One region of the Paraburkholderia terricola genome, then DNA from elsewhere that is predicted to be linked to it. Evidence: predicted binding sites of a transcription regulator. Region 1 holds the regulator's gene; the other holds the start of a gene.
The links. Region 1 encodes HrcA, which represses chaperone genes, less so after heat shock. Its sites were predicted from a motif close to TTAGCACTCNNNNNNNNNGAGTGCTAA; they were not measured.
Positions count from the first base shown of each region.

Region 2: the regulator HrcA is predicted to act here: its motif matches at 3,416-3,442, upstream of groES (co-chaperone GroES).

Region 1 is NZ_CP024941.1:571,156-576,296, forward strand. Features, by position in the region: gene recN (DNA repair protein RecN) at 1-471, opposite strand, end outside; gene CUJ90_RS02510 (NAD kinase) at 545-1,447, opposite strand; gene hrcA (heat-inducible transcriptional repressor HrcA) at 1,832-2,851, shown strand; gene hemH (ferrochelatase) at 3,027-4,097, shown strand; gene CUJ90_RS02525 (RNA-binding S4 domain-containing protein) at 4,107-4,514, shown strand; gene CUJ90_RS32780 (hypothetical protein) at 4,500-4,652, opposite strand; gene grpE (nucleotide exchange factor GrpE) at 5,041-5,141, shown strand, end outside.
Region 2 is NZ_CP024941.1:719,077-724,217, forward strand. Features, by position in the region: gene CUJ90_RS32585 (hypothetical protein) at 954-1,397, opposite strand; gene CUJ90_RS03125 (SRPBCC family protein) at 1,439-1,915, shown strand; gene CUJ90_RS33715 (diguanylate cyclase) at 1,958-2,260, opposite strand; gene CUJ90_RS33720 (GGDEF domain-containing protein) at 2,322-2,570, opposite strand; gene groES (co-chaperone GroES) at 3,515-3,805, shown strand; gene groL (chaperonin GroEL) at 3,858-5,141, shown strand, end outside.

The DNA.
Region 1 (5,141 bases):
CAAACCCGCGTGCGTGTCGAACAGTTCGCGTTGCGCGTCCGGCCGCATCAGCAATTGATGCGCGTGCTGACCGTGGATATCCACCAGCATTTCGCCGACTTCGCGCAGTTGCGCCAGCGTCGCCGCCGTGCCGTTGATGAACGCCCGCGAGCGGCCATTCGCGTCCACCACGCGCCGCAGCATCACCGTGCCGCCGTGTTGGCCGTCGTCGGCGGTGGCCCCGAGCGCCTGCTCGTCGAGCCACTGCTCGACTTGCGCATGCGTCTCGAACTCGGCGGTGATGTCGGCGCGGCTCTCGCCGGTGCGCACCACGCTCGCATCGGCGCGCGCGCCAAGCGCGAGCGCCAGCGCGTCGATCAGGATCGACTTGCCGGCGCCGGTTTCGCCGGAGAAAACGGTAAAGCCGCTGTCGAATTCGAGATCGAGCGCGGCGACGATGACGAAGTCGCGTATCGAGAGATGGCGAAGCATGGAGGTCGTCTGGTGAGCGTGAGATTCAGGGTTCGGCAGCGGCGGCGTTCGCGTTCCAGTGATTGCCGGCCGCTCAGGGTTTGTCGTCTTCTTCGTGTGACGGGTATTCGTTCCAGTGCAGCTTCTTTCGCAGCGTCGCGTAATGGCTGTAGCCGACCGGATGCAGAATCGGCACGGTATGGCGCGAGCGGCGCACTTCGATCGTGTCGCTCAGTTCGAGCGAGGTGAACGACTGCATGTCGAAATTGACGTTCACTTCGCGGCCCGAGACGATCTGAATGCTCACCTTTGAATCGTCCGGCAGCACGATCGGCCGGTTCGACAGCGCGTGCGGCGCGATCGGCACCAGCACGATGCCCTGCAACTGCGGATGCAGGATCGGCCCTTGTGAAGAAAGCGCGTAAGCGGTCGAGCCGGTCGGCGTGGCGACGATCAGGCCGTCGGAACGCTGGTTGTACATGAAGCGCCCGTCCACCGAGACATGCAGTTCCGCCATGCCCGAGAAGCCGCTGCGGTTCACCACCACGTCGTTGAAGGCCAGCGCGTGATAGATCGGGTTGCCGCCGCGCATGATGCGCGCTTCGAGCAGCATGCGTTCCTCGCGCTCGAAGTTGCCGCACAGCATTTGCGGCACGGTCTCGCGCATGTCGGAGATCGGAATGTCGGTAATGAAGCCGAGCCGCCCGTGGTTGATGCCGATCAACGGCGTGCGGTAAGGCGCGAGCTGACGGCCGATGCCGAGCATGGTGCCGTCGCCGCCCAGCACCACGGCGACGTCGGCGCGCGCGCCGATCTCGGCGGGACGCAACGCCGGGTAGTCGGTGATGCCGATTTCAGCGGCCGTCTCGGCTTCGAACACGACGTCGAAGCCGCGCTTCGCGATGCACGCGGCGAGCTCGGTCAGCGGCTCGCCGATGCCCGGCGTGTTGTTGCGCCCGACGAGCGCAACGGTCTTGAACTGGCTGGTTACTTGCATGCCGGCATTACACCATAGGTGGGGCCTGAAAAGAACCGCAGACAGACCCGGTGGCGGGCCGGCTGGAGCGGGCTGTCAGCGTATCGCGCGATTGTCGTTAGAATGGTGAAGCCTTGATGACATGCGCGCCGGGTAAAGTGCGGCGGCGCGCTGCCGTCGGATTCGTCGGACTGGCGGCCGGCGAGGCGCTGTACCGAGCGATGGACTTCGCGCCGCCACTGGATCGCGCGGGCGCAAGAACGCTGGACGAAGCGCCGAACCGCGGGCTGGCACGCGCGCCGCAGCGAATGCGAAACGCCGTCCCGCCGGCTTGCGGCGCGGCCGTTAGGGGCGGGCGCCGTTAGCGCTCGCGGTAGCGCTGTCATTGAGCTAAAATTTTCCGTCATGCTAGATCCTCGCGCACAAACCCTCCTCAAAACGCTGATCGAGCGCTACATCGCCGAAGGTCAGCCGGTCGGCTCGCGCACGTTGTCACGCTATTCCGGCCTCGAACTGAGTCCGGCCACGATCCGCAACGTGATGTCCGATCTCGAGGACCTGGGGCTCGTGATCAGTCCGCATACGTCGGCGGGCCGCATTCCTACTCCGCGCGGCTACCGGCTCTTCGTGGATACGATGCTGACGGTGGAATCCGCCGCGGACGAAGAAGCCGTGATGCGTACCGTCAAGACTACGCTGCAGGCGGGCGAACCGCAGAAAATCGTCGCCGCGGCGGCGAGCGTGCTCTCCAATCTGTCGCAGTTCGCCGGCGTGGTGCTCACACCGCGGCGCAGCCATGTGTTCAAGCAGATCGAATTCATGCGCCTGTCCGACAAGCGCATCCTGCTCATCATCGTGACGCCGGAAGGCGACGTGCAGAACCGCATCATGGCCACCCAGCGCGACTTCTCGCCGTCGCAACTGGTTGAAGCCTCGAATTACATCAACGCGCACTTCGCTGGCCTGTCGTTCGACGAGGTGCGCCGCCGCCTGCGTGAGGAAATCGACGAACTGCGCGGCGACATGACCACGCTGATGCACGCCGCCGTCACCGCCAGCACGGACGAAGCCGACACCGGCGAGACCGTGCTGATTTCCGGCGAGCGCAACCTGCTGGAAGTCGCCGATCTGTCCTCGGACATGGCGCGCTTGCGCAAGCTGTTCGATGTGTTCGACCAAAAGACGAGTCTCCTTCAATTGCTCGACGTGTCGAGCCATGCGGCGGGTGTGCAGATTTTCATCGGCGGCGAGTCGAACCTGGTGCCGATCGAGGAAATGAGCGTCGTCACCGCGCCCTACGAGGTGAACGGCAAGATCGTCGGCACGCTCGGCGTCATCGGGCCGACCCGCATGGCCTACAACCGCGTGATCCCGATCGTGGATATCACGGCGCGTCTGCTTTCCCTCACCCTCAGCCAGCAGTAACACGGCCGCCCATCGCGGCCGCGGAGGTTCGTGCCGCACATGATGCGCGACGGCGCCCGGCTTGCCAATTGGCCGAATGGCCAGGGGTCTCCGGCGGACCTCGCCGGGAACCGCGCCGCTATAATGAATCCCACCTGAACCGACTTTCCGCCCAAAGCGGTTACCCCTCCTGCCTATGCGCTTCGACCTCGAGCGGCCTTCACAGAACGCCACGTCACATCGTGTCGCCGTGCTGCTGATCAATCTCGGCACGCCGGACGCGCCGACGCCGCGCGCGGTCCGCCGCTATCTGGCGCAGTTCCTGTCCGATCCCCGCGTGGTCGAGATTCCCGCCTTGCTCTGGCAGGTGATTCTGCGTCTGCTGATCTTGCCGTTGCGCGGCCGGGCGTCGGCGAAGAAATACGCGGCGGTCTGGATGCCCGAGGGCTCGCCGTTGCGCGTGCATACGGAGAAGCAGGTGGAGGCGTTGCGCCATCTGTTGCAATTGAACGATTACACGGTGCTGGTCGACTACGCGATGCGTTACGGCACGCCCGGCATTCCGGCCATGCTGAACCAGTTGAAGCTGGCGGGCGCCGAGCGCGTGCTGCTCATGCCCATGTATCCGCAATACTCGTCGTCCACCACGGCCACCGCGTTCGACGATGCTTTTTCGGCTCTCAAGCGCATGCGCAACCAGCCGGAAATCCGCACGGTGCGGCATTACGCCGACCATCCGGCCTATATTGCCGCCCTCGCCGCGCAGGTGCGTCAATACTGGCATCAGCATGGCCGGCCTGACTTCGCGGCGGGCGACAAGCTGGTGCTGAGTTTTCACGGCGTGCCCAAGCGCACGCTCGATCTCGGCGATCCGTACCACGAGCAATGCCAGCAGACCGGCGCCTTGTTGATGCAGGCGCTCGAACTGACGCCGGTGGAATGCCGCATTACTTTCCAGTCGCGCTTCGGCAAGGCCGAATGGCTGCAGCCGTACACTGCGCCCACGCTGAAGGAATTGGGCGCGGCGGGCGTGCGGCGTGCTGATGTGTTCTGTCCAGGCTTCACCGCCGATTGCCTGGAAACCATCGAGGAAATCGGCATGGAAGTGCGCGACGAGTTCCTGCATGCGGGCGGCAAGGAGTTTCACCGGATCGCCTGCCTGAATGCGTCGCAAGCGTGGATCGCGGCGCTCGGCGAAATCGTCGCGCAGAATTTGCAAGGCTGGCCGGTGCAGGCGGTGCCGGTGCCGCATACGACAGGGGCTTGACCGAGGCTCATGAATTACAGGATCTCCACTGAACCGGGCGCGAGGCTGCGCATCGACAAATGGCTGTGGGCGGCGCGCTTCTTCAAGACGCGCTCGCTGGCGGCGGACGCGGTCGACAAGGGGCACGTGCGCATCGGCGGCGCGACCGTCAAGCCGAGCAAGGACGTGCGGGTCGGCGATCTGGTCGAGATCGAGATCGAACGGATCGTGTGGCAGGTGGAAGTGCTGGGCGTGTGCGACGTGCGCGGCCCCGCGAGCGTCGCGCAGACGCTTTATGCGGAAACCGGTGAGAGCAAGGTAAAGCGGCAGGCCGAGCAGGAACGGCGCAAGACGTATCGCGAACCGGCCGCCGCATTGCACGGCAGGCCGACCAAGCGCGACCGGCGCACTATCGACAAATTGTCAGGTGGCGGTTAAACAGAACAGTTGTTCCAAGGTCGCGTTCACGCCGCCGTATTCGGTCGTGCGATCGTTGACAGCGCCGGACATGCAGATGGTCGTGGTGCCTGCAATCAGTACCAAGGCGACCACCGAGATTGCAAAGGTCAGTTTCACGGTACTCCCCTCGGGACGTTGCAGGATAGAAACGGGCGTTTCGGTTGGAATTTGAAAAATGTCGGAAAGGCGCTTGTCAGACTAGGGTTAACACGTCTTTTCCGATGCTTTATTGGAGCATAGGCCACTTGTTGGTCGCACTCAATCTCAATCTGATTGCGCCGATCCAATGGTTGTAACGGCGCATTTCCGCCACGCGTCAGCGGCGTGAAAAGTTCGGGCAGAGGCGCTTGAAACGGGTCTTTCCGGCCCCATCTGCGGTGGCGATACGCGGTGACGCGCCCAATCCGCGCCCGGTTGTTGTCGCAATATTGCAACGCACGAATGGCACCGGTTGTTGGGCGCCGCCACCACCGTTGGCTTTTACTTTTTAACGACTTTCAGCGACATGGAAAACACGCAAGAGAACCCGACGAGCCAGAATCCCACGCCCGCCGACGAAGCCGCGCGCCAGGCCGCAGAGGCTCCCGAGGCAACTGCTCCGCAACA
Region 2 (5,141 bases), 150 kb from region 1:
ATCCGCGGCGCGCATAGCCACGGATATTCGAGGCTCCGGTTCCATTAGTCAGTGCTGGGCGTCTACCGACAGTACAGAACCGGAATCGGTAAATATTGCTTATTCTTCAGGGTTCACGGTATTACTTGCAGAAGGTTTTGGCAGAAGAATTATAAACGTTTCACTTCTGTAACGAGTTTGGAAAAACTGCTGATAAGGACGAATCAGAAGCGGTCGTTTAATATTTGCTCAAAATGTTCCGCGGTTCGTGGTAATAAGAAAGCCGCACATTGTCTACGCGGGAAAATGAGTATTTTTATTTTTTTACGCGTTAATCTGGACTTGACTGACTAATAATTTAAAGCTACGGCAATTTATATTATTAATATTAAATCGGCCTCAGCCATTTTATCAGATCAATATCGCGAATCGAATTAATCGGTCGCTTCGGGGTGAACTCGGGCGGTTCAAGTGGTTCTGTAATAGGCGCGGTTAGGGTATTCGTTGGACGCTCGAGTCGCGACGCGGTCGTGGCCGGGTATTCCCATGCATTGCGAAAGCGCCGCTGCGGTCAAGGCGGTGAGGTTTTCCGAAGTATCGTTCGCGCTACACTACAACGCCCATTGTCGTGAGCCGATTTCCGGTACTACCTATCTACGACGTGGCATCTGTGGCGCGATCTAAGTCTCGATGGAGGCGACGACGTCACGGCGATGCTCACAAATCATTATTGCGCTGCTGTTTGTGCGCAACGTCGATGGTTTGCGCTGGAAAAATACTGCGTGCAAATCGCAAACGAACCATTACTTCAGCAGCAACGGGAAAAGGTGCTCTTCTTTTGCGACGCAGGGGTCTCCAGACGTGTTGGATTGCCGAGCTCCCCAAGCGCGAGAAGCATCAGCAGCGTCGTGTGTCACCATTTGAATGATCGGTCCAGCGATGGCCGTAGGCACTCGAGTTGCCATCGCCATTGGTTAGATTTTCGAGTGTTGCAGAGACATATTCGCCGGCGTCGGCCGGACATGAATGCGTTGCTGACAACTCCGCGGGCGCAGATGCGTCCAATCATGTAGTTGTACCTCGCCTTTCGCCGTTGCTGTCTCACCTCTGTCGTCGTGGTCAAAGACTTTGATTTTGAAGTTTGAGCCGGCAAATCGAAAGTAGCGATGGTGGATCTGGCCGCTATTGCCAACGACAACTGCGGGCGAAGCGCCACACGAGTCGTCTACCGTCACGTCCACCTCAAGGGTGCAAGAGATGATCGTAATGGCTTTCGCTGGGATTGAAGCTTTCAGCCATCGACTCTCATGCACCATTCGTCCACCTTCAACTATCCTGCATTCTGTCGCAGCAGGCTTGACGAGATGAGGATTGAAAAGCGGTGCCCCTTCGCGGGTAATGGAAAGGGCAGTGAGCATCTGACAAAATCTCTGCAAGAACATCAAAAAATGGAGGTCGAGTGCGGACGGTCGAATACCGCTTTTGCACCATTTGGCGCATCGACGCGCCAGTGCAGGAAGTTTGGGCGGCAATCCAGGATTCGGCGCGCTGGCCCGAGTGGTGGATTAACGTCGAGCGCGTGGACCAGCTAGAGGCCGGTTCCGATCAGGGCGTGGGCGCCGTACAACGCTATACGTGGAAAGGCCGGTTGCCCTATCGTCTCGTGTTCGACATGCGAGTGACGCGCGTCGAACCCTTGGTAGCGCTGGAAGGGGAAGCCAGTGGCGACGTCGAAGGCGTCGGCCGGTGGAGCTTTTCGACTGACGGACGCGATCTTACCGTGGTCCGCTATGACTGGTGCGTCCGTACGAACCGCGCATGGATGAATGCATTGGCGCCTTTATTGCGACCGGTTTTCCAATGGAACCATGACGCAGTGATGCGCGAAGGCGGCGCGGCGCTGGCGCGGCGGCTGCTTGGCGTCGAGCATGGATGAAGCCAGCGTGGCAATGGATTGAACGCTTTGCACTCGAGGCGCTCAGTGACGATGTAAGGCCGTAGCCGATGACGGAAAGTCACCCGTGGCGCCACGCGTTCGATTTCGTCCTTTGCGCTTTGCCTCACGCAAAGCCTTGTCGGCAGCGAGTATTAGCTCCACGGGCTCACCCACACTTCGCATCGGCATCCGCTCGTCAACATCTGCGCTTATCGTGACGAAGCCGGTTCGGTTGCCTGAATGTTCAATTTTCAGGCTACGGATAGCGCTGCGGATAGTGTCCGCGATTGCTGCGGCATGGGCTACATCGGTATACGGAAGAAGCGCTGCAATCTCCTCTCCCATAGCGTGTGGCCAACTCTCCAGAACGTCGGGCTATCAGATCTCTGATGAAATGGCCAATCGTTCACAGGCGGTCATCGCCCGCTGCGTGTCCCTGGATGTCGTGGTATCGCTCGAAGCAATCGACATCCAGCATGATCAGTGCAAGAGCATTCACGTGACGCATGGCGCGACTGAATTCGCCATGCAATGCGATATCGAATTGGCGGTGATTTGCGAGCCAAGTCAGGCCGTCTTGTAATCCAAGTCGATCAAGAGTTCGATTTGGCGGATTAGATGCCAGACGAACAATCGCACCACAATGACGAGGCAAAGCACGTCAGCGGAATGCCCAGATTGTGTGGCGCCAGTACTCATGCAAAATCTCGTCTTTGGACAACGCAACTGCTACAAAGGACAGTGCGGGTGGCTGCGGTAGTTGTTCAGCCGCATGACGCCATTCTGCGATTCTCCTCGAAACGGGAATAACCCACCTTGATCTGCTTATCACGCGGGCGCCAATGCGCGGACCAAGGTTAGCGTGCTGTCGCTCGACTGCCCATGCACTTCAACTTCGCGAGCCATCAAGCGCAACGAGAGACAGGCACGCAATCACCACGAAGGCAATCGCGCGCCAGAGATGGTTTATTCAAGGTCAACTATCCCCGCAGACAGCGTGGAAGCACCTTGTAGCGAGGCATTTTCTTCGGAGAGAAATTCGCCATAGCCGCGAACGCATGGCGAGTCCATCGGCATCCGACCGCACGTCTTGACGTCCACGCGCTTCGAGAGAGGCCTTGTGTCCGCGTCGCGAGTTCACCAATGCGCATGTGCAGCGGAATACATGATCAGCACGCCCCGCGGCCGCTTCGTCGAAGCTGCATGAAGGCCGACAAATATTTCTGGCTACCGGTCTTGATAGGGTTTTCCCTGCCAGGATGCTTGCGCATCGAATTGCGGCGCGCTGATTCTCAGGATGGCGGTCCGCGCCTGAACCGGTGACGCCTAGCGATACGCGAGAAACCGTATAAGTACTTGTTGCGAAATAACATTATTCGAATGAGACGCCGATTTTTGCTGCAATGCAAGGTTCGAACCGAAGCAAACAAAGCGCAAAGGTAAGCGGATTTCGACAATCGCCGCATCCCTTCTTGAATTTGTCACCACCCGTCCATATAATTAGCACTCGCTGCACGAGAGTGCTAACAACATCGCCGGTTGGCTCGGCCAGCCGGGTTTTCTCAGCGTTCTTCAGTCTCAATCAAGAGAGGAGTATGTATGAACCTTCGTCCTTTGCATGATCGCGTGATCGTCAAACGTCTGGATCAAGAAACCAAGACCGCGTCGGGCATCGTGATCCCCGAAGCCGCAGCGGAAAAGCCGGATCAAGGCGAAATCCTGGCAGTCGGCCCGGGCAAGCGTGACGACAAGGGCGCATCCATTGCGCTCGACGTGAAGGTGGGTGACCGCGTTCTGTTCGGCAAGTACGCAGGCCAGACCGTCAAGGTCGACGGCAACGAACTGCTCGTCATGCGCGAAGAAGACATCATGGCCGTGGTGCAGAAGTAGGCGCAAGTCGCTACTTCCCCGGTTATATCCCAAGAATTCAAGGAGTTAGAAGATGGCAGCTAAAGACGTCGTATTCGGTGATTCCGCCCGTGCCAAGATGGTTGAAGGCGTGAATATCCTCGCGAACGCTGTGAAGGTCACGTTGGGTCCGAAGGGCCGCAACGTTGTCCTCGAGCGCAGCTTCGGCGGCCCGACGGTCACGAAAGATGGCGTTTCGGTCGCGAAAGAGATCGAACTGAAAGACAAGCTTCAGAACATGGGCGCGCAAATGGTCAAGGAAGTCGCTTCCAAGACCAGCGACAACGCCGGTGACGGTACCACGACCGCAACGGTCCTGGCTCAGTCGATCGTCCGCGAAGGCATGAAGTACGTCGCATCGGGCATGAATCCGATGGACCTGAAGCGCGGTATCGACAAGGCCGTGACCGCCGCGATCGAAGAACTGCGCAAGATCAGCAAGCCGTGCACGACCAACAAGGAAATCGCTCAGGTTGGCGCGATCTCGGCGAACAGCGATTCGTCGATCGGCGACCGTATCGCTGAAGCGATGGACAAGGTCGGCAAGGAAGGCGTCATCACCGTTGAAGACGGCAAGTCGTTGCAAGACGAACTGGACGTCGTCGAAGGTATGCAATTCGACCGCGGCTACCTGTCGCCGTACTTCATCAACAACCCGGACAAGCAAGTTGCCGTGCTCGAAAACCCGTTCGTGCTGTTGCACGACAAGAAGGTTTCGAACATCCGCGATCTGCTGCCGGTGCTGGAACAAGTCGCAAAGGCAGGCCGTCCGCTGCTGATCATCGCTGAAGACGTCGAAGGCGAAGCGCTGGCCACGCTGGTGGTGAACAACATCCGCGGCATTCTGAAGACGGTTGCCGTGAAGGCTCCGGGCTTCGGCGATCGCCGTAAAGCCATGCTGGAAGACATCGCGATCCTGACTGGCGGCCAAGTCATCGCGGAAGAAACCGGCCTGACGCTCGAGAAGGCAACGCTGGCCGAACTGGGTCAAGCAAAGCGCATCGAAGTGGGCAAGGAAAACACCACGATCATCGACGGCGCTGGCGAAGCTGCAAACATCGAAGCACGTGTGAAGCAGGTTCGCACGCAAATCGAAGAAGCTACGTCGGACTACGACCGTGAAAAGCTGCAGGAACGCGTTGCCAAGCTGGCAGGCGGCGTTGCAGTGATCAAGGTTGGCGCTGCGACCGAAGTCGAAATGAAGGAAAAGAAGGCGCGTGTCGAAGACGCACTGCACGCAACGCGCGCAGCTGTGGAAGAAGGCATCGTGGCCGGCGGCGGCGTCGCGCTGATCCGCGCACGCACGGCAATCGCAGGT